DNA from 3 places in the Pseudarthrobacter sp. MDT3-1 genome. Region 1 is predicted to be linked to each of the others. Evidence: riboswitches for the same ligand, from Rfam matches in the RefSeq annotation. Region 1 holds a riboswitch; each other region holds the start of a gene.
The links. A riboswitch is a leader RNA that binds a small molecule or an ion and turns the genes downstream of it on or off. The one in region 1 is predicted to bind cyclic di-AMP.

Region 1 (3,265 bases):
GAACGCGACGAGCGAGATGGCCCGGCTTAGCAGCGGGCGCTCATCGACGAGCACGAACTCGTTGACGATGGTGCCGAGGAGGAACACGAACGCACCGACGACGCAGATGATCGTGTATAGGCCCGGGTTGACCGGATAGTGCACGACGGCGCCAGCGATAAGGGCCGCGCCCATGAAGTAGAGCATCGCGCCGATGTAGCGCGAGTAGAGCGAGGGAGTCCGTTTCGCGAGCTCTGCCTCATAGGAGGCAACGTCTTCGCGGCTGAGGTCGTTCTGAACGGTCATGTCTGGTGAGTCTTTCGTTTTCGGGTGTGTGAGAGCAGGCAGCCGTAGCGCCGATACCGGAGTTGGTGCGGCGTGGCGCTGCGCGTGCTGCTCAGCGGGGCAGAATTGAGCGTCATGTCTCATTTCCTTGGAAGCGGGGCTTGGCCGGACACTCTAAAGAGATGGGATACGCCTCAGAATTGTGGTTTGCGGAGTAAATGGCGGTGTTTTAGCACCGCTATATGTCGCCTTCGGGTGACCTGCGGAAGGAGTCAGGCGCATGGTTGGAGGGGCATCCTAAGGGCCGGTGATTCAGTGCCCCCAAGGCATTGAATCACCGGCCTTCAGTGGTTTGTTAGCCTGCGCGGACGAAGGTGACGGCACCCTTGGACGTCATCCAGGTCAGAGGGTGCACGGCGGTTTCATTCTTCCCGTTCAGGCCTGAGCTGAGGACCTGGCCGTTGCCGACGTAAATTCCTACGTGGCCAGGCTGCATGACCATATCACCGGGCTGGGGGTCGGTGACCACGGTGCCGTAGTTCATGAACTGCATCGGGCCCAGGTCCCCGACGGGGATGCCAGCGGCATTTAGGGCGTTTTCGACCAGCCGCGTGCAGTCCTGGATCATGCCGATCTGAGCGTAGGCGGAGGACACCATGATGGAGTTAATGTCACCGGCTGCGGGAGCCGGCGCGGGCGCAGGCGGGGTGACGGTGACTTTGGCCGAGGCGGGTGCAGGGGTCGTTACGGCGGCCGCGGGTGCCGCGGCCTTCGCGGCTACCACGACAGGCTTCGGGGCTTCCACTACGGGAGCGGGCGTGGTTTCCACGACCGGGCGCTCGAAGGAAATCTGGATGGTGGCATCGGCGGTCAGCGGGGCCTGTATCTGGCTCGCGACCTCGAGGTTAGCGGCCGGTTCAGCTTCGCGCTGGCCGGGGGCGTCGGCCGCCTGGGCGGCAGCAATACCACTGGTCAGCACGAGACCGGAAGCCGCTGCGAAGACGGCGGCCTGGCGGCCTGCGCCGCCGGCATTCGCGGTAAAGGACTTGGTCAGTGCGGCAAGAGTGCTGGTCTGGGGGACCGCGCGGCGGCGGCCGTGAGTTTTGCGCATGGGCATGAAAGGGCCTCTCCCACTGCCTGCGAGGTTAGCTGTCGGATTCGGGTGGGAGGCACCCGGCCGCGTCAGGCGCAAAAGTGCACCAGGCACGGCTTCACCCCAAGACCTGCCAGAAGCAGGCCAATAATGGGTTCCCCGTCTCTGCCGGACGAAAAGTGAACGGATCCCGGGCAGCGGCAGAGTTAGGCAATCTGTTCGGGAGTGCCGCCTCAAGGAGAAACCGGCACGACTTAGACCGTACTTCACACCAGCAATGTTTGTCACATTCCGGTAACGGCGCGTCCGCCGTGGCACGGGATGCGCACTTGCTCTGTATACCCGGCCCGGGTACAGGATGCGTCTTCTTGGGTTGTCAGTGACATGGAAGTCCGGGCTGGTGTTGCCGTACCCGTTTGCACGGCCGTTCACCCCCCGCACACCCTCGATTCTTCCTCAAAAAGATAGAGCCAGGCTTCCCCTTGTTTCTTCCGCTGCCGGGTGCAGCTGCTGCTCCGGCAGCGGTATCCAGTGGCAGCACAGTCGAGTTTGCTGTCGAAGGGCTGACGTGCGGGCATTGCGTCCAGACCGTTCAAAAGGCTGTATCGGCCGTTGAGGGTGCCGAGTCCGCCTTTGTGGACCTCGTGTCCGGCGGTCGTTCCCGGGTGATAGTCACGGTACGGCCGAGAGCTTTGCTGTGTGTGCGGCCGTGACCTCCGCCGGCTACACGCTTTCCAGCAATTGGCATCAAGGCCCCTGGCAGAAGACCGGTTAGGCGAGTGGGGTGTCTTTTGACGGGGCGAACGCGTCCCCGGCGCTGAGGCCGGCATCGCGCTCGGCGCTGGAACGGGTGCACGGCATCGGCCGGTGTTGTCCAGGCCGGCAATGATGCCTGGACTGTGCTGTGAAATGGTGGACCTATCCGGGGCCAGCCATACCAAGCCGTAGCAGATCCTCATTTGGGCCACCGGTTACAACATCCTCGCCGTCCCGCTGGCGACAGTGCCCTGTCCTGCCTTTGGGCTTGCGGAGGATGAAACTCAATCCTTCCCAGGTGCGTTGAATAAGAGGCTGTGACCGGCAGGAATACCCCTGCCGGTAGGCTGAAGATCCTGAACAACCTGCATGGAAGGGAAGAAACGTTGTGAGCGCACCATCGCGTGGACCTTTCTCCGCTTTCCTCTTTCGTGCAGGCTTCCTGACGGCCGCCCTAGCCATCATCGCCGGGATCTTCGGCATGCACATTATGACCGGCGCACACCATATGAGCGCCGCGCACACCATGCCGGCAGCGACCGCCGGATCCGCGGTGGACGCTGCGGGCATCCCGGCCGGGCACTCCCACACCACGGGGGCATCCTCGGATGGGACCGCCGCTACCCCAGCGGCAACTGGCTCGTCGTCTTCCTGCGCCCCTGCAGGTTCCTGCCCCGGGATGACTGCCGGGGGCAATACGTGCGTCCTGGCCCCGGGAAACACCTCACTGACCGCCCCTGCCCCCGGAACAGCACCCTATGCCTTACCGGACTTCGGGGTGGCGGCTGCAGCCAGCATCAATTATTCCTACTCACCGGACAGCCCCTCTCCCGGTGACTTCTGTATCAGCCGGACGTAAACCAGCACTGACAGCGCCGCGCCCCGGCGCAGCGTCCAGCAACGTCGACACGCACAAGACAGCCCACCTTCCCAAAGGGCGCAGCTGTCTCTGCTTGCAATCCCCAGGCGCTAAACGCCGCTGATACCTTTGAGGACCCTGATTTTCATGAAATAGACCCTGACTATTTCCGCTGCCGCGATCGCCGCAGCAATCGGCCTCGCCGGATGCTCAGCCGGCACCGGAAGTTCGGACTCGAGCAGCATGCCCGGCATGAGCCACGGCAGCTCCGCCATGCCATCGACCTCGGCTCC
Region 2 (3,265 bases), on a different contig from region 1:
GGTCTGGACTTTTGTGTTCGTTTCCCTGGGCGGCCTGGCGCTGATCGGACTGGCAGGAACTGTGCTGATCCGGCGCACCATGAAGCCGCTGGAGCAGCTTTCCGAGGTTGCAACCCGTGTGGCCAGGCTGCCGCTGGACGCGGGCGAGGTGGCACTCGCGGTGCGCGTCCCGCCGTCGAACTCCAATCCCGGAACCGAAGTGGGCAGCGTAGGGCACGCCCTCAATCTCATGCTGGACAACGTCGCCAGCGCACTCGAGGCGCGGCAGCGGAGCGAGACCAAGGTGCGGCAGTTCGTAGCCGATGCTTCCCATGAGCTGCGCACGCCGCTGACTGCCATCCGCGGGTACACGGAGCTGATGCGGATGACCGAGAGCTTCACGCCGGACGGCCGGAAATCCCTGGCCCGGGTCCAAAGCCAGTCCGAACGCATGACCACCCTGGTGGAGGATCTGCTCCTGCTCGCCCGGCTCGATGAGGGCCAGCCCCTGAAGCTCAGCGAAGTTGACCTCACACAACTCGTGATCGAAACCGTCAGTGACGAGAAGGTCATCGCCCCGGACCACCACTGGCGCCTTGAACTGCCTGACCAGCCGCTCGCCGTCACGGGTGATGCGTCCCAACTGCGTCAGGTGCTTGTCAACCTGCTATCCAATGCGCGCAAGCACACGCCGCCGGGGACCACCGTGGTCACCGCTGTCACGAAGTCTGCCAATGGCGACGCAGCGGTGACGGTAACGGACGACGGCGGGGGCATCCCTGCGGAACTCGTTGACCACGTTTTCTCCCGGTTTGCCCGCGCAGACGCGGCGCGCAAGGGTACAGCGCCGGCCTCGGGCGCCGGGGCCTCCGAAGGCACTAGTGGCTTGGGCCTGTCCATTGTCCAGTCGATCATGGAGGCCCACGGCGGTAGCGTGGAGGTGACATCGCGGGCCGGACGGACCGAGGTCGCGTTACTCTTCCCTACCGGCGCGCTCGCGCGACCCACTGACGCCCGGGCCCAGCAAGGCGACACACCGTCGTCGTGATTCCTGTTACCAAAATGTGACTTAAGCGTCCAGCTCCTGTAGCGTCGATGACGTGTGGTTCCCGTTGGGCCGCATATCCGGATGACGCCAAGCTCTGCCGCTTCCCGGATTCCGTTTTCAGAGGCAGAGGCGGGGGACCCACCGTCCCGGGCACCAAGTGCCCTTTGGGGTTAAGCCAACACGTGATTGTGCCGTGTGGCCGGATGCCCTCATCCGAACCCGACAGCTAACTCCGCAGGTGTGAGAGGCGATCCATCATGTCTGAATTCAAGGTACAAACGCGCCCGCAGGGCGACACAAAGTCCGACAGCCACCGCAAGCAGTCCCGCTTCGGTGCAGCTATGTCCCCACTGTCCAAGGCGGCCCGGATTCCCTCCGTGGGCCAGCGCGTCGCGGTGTTCGCGACGGCATGCGCCCTGCTGGTCGGCGTCAGCGCCGCAGCACACGCTTCCGAGTCTGCGTCGCTTGCGGCCAGCGCGGACCAGGCCGCCGAAGAAGCCAGCGCCCAGTCGAAGCTGAGCTTCGAGGCAGCCGAGATCCAGCCCCCGGCCTCCCCGGAAGCTGCGCCGGCCGAGATCAACGTCGCGCCCCAGGCCGCCGAACCGGCACCTGCCCCGGCCCCGGAGCCCGCTCCGGCCCCGGCTCCGGAACCTGCACCCACGCCCGTTGTGGCCGTCAACGACCCCGCAGGAGCGCAGGCCTACGCTGCTGGCCAGCTGGCGACGTACGGCTGGTCCGCTGACCAGATGCAGTGCCTGCAGACGCTGTGGACCAAGGAATCCGAATGGACCACCACGGCCACCAACGCCAGCAGCGGCGCGTACGGCATCGTCCAGTCATTGCCCGCTGAGAAGATGGCGAGCGCCGGCGCGGACTACGTCACCAACTACCGCACGCAGATCAACTGGGGCCTGAACTACATCCAGGAGCGCTACCAGTCACCGTGCGGCGCGCTGAACTTCCACCTGTCGCACAACTGGTACTAGGCCGACTGAGCCTCGCCGGCAGCCGCGGCGCTGAGCTGCGCCGGCGGATTACGAAGGTGATCCGCCGGCGTCAAAGCCGGAAAGAAATGAGTTGCCGTCCCGCGGCGTCCGTTTCCACGGAGGCGGTTACGGCGCGGTAATCCGCGATATGCAGCACGCCTGCCGGCAATTCGCCCGCATTCGGACCCACGGCCACCGTCCGGATACCCGCAGCAACGCCTGCCGCGATTCCGGCGGGCGCATCCTCGAACACCACGGCGTCCTCCGGTTCCACGCCCAGCAGCCCGGCGGCCATCAGATAGCCCTCCGGGTGCGGCTTGCCCCGTGTGACCAGGTCCGCCGTCACGGCCGTGGCCGGCATGTCCAGCCCGGCAGCGTCCATGCGGATGTCCGCCAGGGTCCTGTCCGCTGAAGTCACCAGCGCCACTGCCTGAGCCGGGAGGCTGCGAAGCAGGTCGGCAGCCCCCGGCAACGCGACGATACCGGCCGTCCGCACCCGTTCCATCGCACCCAGTTCCTCGGTGAGGGCCGCGACGTCCGCTCCCCCCGGCGCGAACCGGCGTACGGTATCGGCAGCCTGGACGCCGTGCGAAGTGCGCAGGATTTCGGCGACGTCCAGGCCGTACCGGGCCGCGAATTCTCCCCAGACCTCCTCCACTACTGCCGTGGAGTCCACCAGCGTGCCGTCCATATCGAAAAGGACGGCCCGGCAGGTCAGTGTTCGTGTGGCGGCAGGTGTGGGGATGTTCATGCTGCCTATTTTGCCCCAGGCGTCACCGGCTTAGGCGTCACGGCCCGGGATGTACTGCACCGCCCACTTGTTTCCGTCGGGATCCGCGAAGTAGACGAAGTGCCCCCAGCCCTGGATGTCTATGTCGCTGACCTCCACACCGTTGCCCTTGAGGTGGTCGTGGGCAGCCTGGATGTCGCTGACCACCATCTGCAGGCTTGGGGCCGTACCCGGAGGGGCGACATTGAGGCCCTCGCCAATACAAATGGAGCAGGCGGATCCCGGCGGGGTCAGCTGGACGAAGCGGATGCCATCCATGGGTCACTCGTCGAAATCCGGGTTGAATCCAACTTTGCTGACGTAGAAATCCTTGGCGCGGTCCACGTCGGATACGGGCACAAAAACGAGTTCAAGCTTCCAGTCCATGCGCCACAGGCTAACGGCGGCGGCAGGAAAGCGGAAGACCTGAAATCCGAAGCAGCCCCGAATTAGCCGGCGATGCCGTACAGGCGGTCGCCGGCG
Region 3 (3,265 bases), on a different contig from region 1:
GGCCCGTCCGCCGCGAAACCATGCTGCCCGGCGCCGTGCTCACCCGGGTGGCCAGCAGCCACCTGCGCGTCGGCAGCTTCCAGTTCGCCCGCGTCAACGGCGAGACGGACCTTCTGCGCCGCCTGGCCGATCACGCCATCAGCCGCCATTATCCGGACGCGGCGCTCGCCGACAAGCCCTACCTTGCGTTCTTCGATGAGGTCATAGCAGCGCAGGCGTCCCTGGTGGCGCACTGGATGCTGGTGGGCTTCGTCCATGGCGTGATGAACACCGACAACATGGCCATCTCCGGCGAGACCATCGACTACGGTCCCTGCGCGTTTATGGACGCCTTCAACCCCGGCGCGGTCTACAGCTCCATCGACGCGGACGGACGCTACGCCTACGCCAACCAGCCGGTCATCGCCGAATGGAACCTCACCCGGCTCGCTGAAGCACTCCTGCCCCTGCTCCATGAAGACCAGGACCAGGCCGTGGCGCTCGCCGTTGAATCCCTCGGCGCCTTCCGCACGCTGTACAGCGCTGCCTGGTCAGCCGGCATGAAGTCCAAGCTTGGACTGCACTCGGACACGAACGACGACGTCGCGTCGGCCCTGGTGGACGGTCTGCTGGCGCTGCTCCAGGAAGGACAGGTGGATTACACGTCCTTCTTCCGGAGCCTCGGCTCGGCGGCCCGCGGGACCCCGGAAACTGCGCGGTCCATGTTTGCGGACCCGGGCGCCTTCGACGCCTGGGCCGCACGGTGGCTGGCCCTGGCGCCGGACGCGGACCTGATGGACCGGGTCAACCCCGTCTACATCCCCAGGAACCACCTGGTTGAAGAGGCCCTGGATGCTGCTATCGCAGGCGACCTGGACCCATTCAACCGGTTGGTGGACGTCCTGGCCGATCCGTACACGCAGCGCCCCGGGCTGGAACGCTACGCCGGCCCCGCCCCTGAAAACTTCGGGAGCTACCGGACCTTCTGCGGGACCTGAGCGAACACCAGGGATGGACGACGGCGGCGCGCGGCCGGGTGCCGCCCGCCGCCGTCGAGCATGGTCGGATCACGCTACGCGGACGAAGGACGCTCCGGCGAGCCAGCTGAGGGAGTGGACTTCGGTTTTGTAACCGTCCACCCCGCCGCTGACTACCTGGCCGTTGCCGGCGTAGACGCCCACATGGCCGGCCGTGATGACCAGATCCCCTGCGGCCGGGGTGCCCACCACCGTGCCGTACTGGTAGAACTGGCCGGGAGCCAGGTCACCCACGCTCTTACCCACCGAGCGCAGCGCCTTCTCCACCATGGCGGTGCAGTCCTGCTGCACGCCGAGCTGTGAAGTGGCGGAAGCCAGGATGGCCGCGCCGAGCGAGCCGGCCGGAGCCTGGGCTGCCGGTGCGGACGTTGAGGCCAGCTGTATACCGGTGTTGGTGGCGGAGGACGGCGCCGCTGCGGCCTTCGCCGCCGGAGCCGGTGCGGCGCCCGGTGCCGTGTAGCCGGCGCCGGGGATCCGGATCTGGTCGCCGGGGTAGATGATGGTGGTCAGCGAGAGTCCATTGGCGGCAAGGACGTCGTTGAGCGGGACGCCGTTGGTGGCGGAAATCTGGCCCAGCGTGTCACCCGAAACTACGGTGTGAACGTTGGCCGCGGCGGGGGCCGGAGCAACAGCGGCCGGAGCCGCTGCCGCCGCACCGGTTTGGACCTGGGCGTTGGCAGTCCCGGCATCATCCGGGCCGTGGACGCCGGCCTGAGCCGGGACGCCGATGCCGAACAGCAGGCCGGATGCAGCAACAGCCACCAGGGCCGGACGGCCAAACGTCAGGGCGTGTGCTTTGGCCGTTGACGACAGGCCGACAGGGACGGTAGAGCTGGCAGAAACCACACGATGGCGTGCGGAAGCGGAATTCTTGGACACGGTTGATCGCCTCTCCCATGCCTGCGGGGTGAGCTGTCGGGTTCGGGTCGGAGATACCTGGCCGGTAGCGGCGCCGCACTGAACGGAGCGATACCGACTTAACCCCAAGGCTTCGCAAGAAGCCGTGGAAACGTGGTTCCCCCGTCCCTGCCAGCTGGAAAGCGACTGGATCCCGGTCAGCGGCAGGGCTCGGCATACTGGCGGGAATGGTCCGGCTTGAGCCGGGCCACCGTTTGACCATAACTTCTGCTCGGCGGCAATGTCACATTCCGGTAACGGAATGTAGGAGTGAAATTCACTCGTATGTCAGCGCGAATTCTCTACTCCCTGGTAACGATGTTGCAGGTCAACCCCCGTAATCCGTATATGCCCGGTAAGCTCACCAACTATGTCCCGGATTGTTCAAAAAATGCGGCTGCCCGCCCTCGCCGGCATGCTGGCGGTCGCCCTGGTAGGGTCGGCTGCGCTGCTGCCCTCACATGCCGCCGACGACGCCCCGCCCGGCGGCTATCCCTCGTGGCAGGACGTGCAGAACGCCAAGCAAAGCGAGGCCGGCAAAGCGGCAGAGGTCACCAGGATCAACGGGCTGCTGGGCGGGCTTCAGGCCGAAGCGGAGGCGCTGGGCAATGCGGCCGTGACATCCGCCGCGGAGTACGCCCAGGCCGAAGCGGCGCTTCAGGCCGCCACTTCCACTGTGCATGCCCTGACCGCCCAGACGGCACGCGCCGCGGCCGAACTGGGACAGTACAAGAAGGAAATCGGTGCCCTGGCGGCGCAGTCGTATAAGACCGGTGGCACAAACATGGGTTTCTTCGTTGCTCTCGACGCCGTGCAGAACAACAGCATCCAAGGCCTGAATATCGTCCAGATCGTCAGCGACAAGACTGCAGCCCTGGTGAACAAATCCGCAGCCGCCGAACGCATTTCCCGCGCCCTGGCCGATCAGGAGCAGGCAGCCAGGGCAGAGCGCGAGCGTCTGTCCAGCGAAGCCAGAACCAAGCTCGCCGCCGCCCAGTCCGCCCAGCAGGCCATGTCCAGGCAGATCGCGGAGCAGCAGGAGCACGGCCAGGAACTGACCGCGCAGTTGGCATCCCTCAAGGGCACCACCGCTGCGGTGGAGGGTGAGTTCCGGCAGGGCCAGGTGGCCTTGGCCGCGTACGAAACGGCGCAGGCCGCCAAACGGGCCGCGGCGCAGGAACAGGCACGCCAACAGGCGGAGGCGGCAGCCAGGGCGGCGGCCCTCGCCGCTGCGCAGAAACCGGCTCCGGCCCCACCTGTTGTACCGGGAGTGCCAGCCCCCGCTCCTGTCCCGAGCCCGACGCCGGCTCCGCCGCCCGTCGTCGTCGTGCCTTCCGTGCCGGGCGGCGCTG

Region 2: another riboswitch for cyclic di-AMP. It lies ahead of ACX80X_RS18775 (aggregation-promoting factor C-terminal-like domain-containing protein); the one in region 1 lies ahead of ACX80X_RS19825 (NlpC/P60 family protein).
Region 3: another riboswitch for cyclic di-AMP. It lies ahead of ACX80X_RS06385 (LysM peptidoglycan-binding domain-containing protein); the one in region 1 lies ahead of ACX80X_RS19825 (NlpC/P60 family protein).

What each region holds. Positions count from the first base shown of each region.
Region 1 covers NZ_JBTNDX010000041.1:327-3,591, reverse strand. The annotation lists gene ACX80X_RS19830 (hypothetical protein) at 1-285, opposite strand, end outside; gene ACX80X_RS19825 (NlpC/P60 family protein) at 620-1,381, opposite strand; cyclic di-AMP (ydaO/yuaA leader) riboswitch at 1,385-1,580, opposite strand; gene ACX80X_RS19820 (heavy-metal-associated domain-containing protein) at 1,774-2,070, shown strand; gene ACX80X_RS19815 (hypothetical protein) at 2,502-2,972, shown strand; partial or broken gene ACX80X_RS19810 (DUF305 domain-containing protein) at 3,132-3,265, shown strand, end outside.
Region 2 covers NZ_JBTNDX010000033.1:3,530-6,794, reverse strand. The annotation lists gene ACX80X_RS18780 (sensor histidine kinase) at 1-1,027, shown strand, start outside; cyclic di-AMP (ydaO/yuaA leader) riboswitch at 1,127-1,279, shown strand; gene ACX80X_RS18775 (aggregation-promoting factor C-terminal-like domain-containing protein) at 1,285-2,013, shown strand; gene ACX80X_RS18770 (HAD-IA family hydrolase) at 2,084-2,764, opposite strand; partial or broken gene ACX80X_RS18765 (VOC family protein) at 2,795-3,169, opposite strand; gene upp (uracil phosphoribosyltransferase) at 3,232-3,265, opposite strand, start outside.
Region 3 covers NZ_JBTNDX010000006.1:66,785-70,049, reverse strand. The annotation lists gene ACX80X_RS06390 (protein adenylyltransferase SelO) at 1-977, shown strand, start outside; gene ACX80X_RS06385 (LysM peptidoglycan-binding domain-containing protein) at 1,047-1,895, opposite strand; cyclic di-AMP (ydaO/yuaA leader) riboswitch at 1,899-2,069, opposite strand; gene ACX80X_RS06380 (aggregation-promoting factor C-terminal-like domain-containing protein) at 2,284-3,265, shown strand, end outside.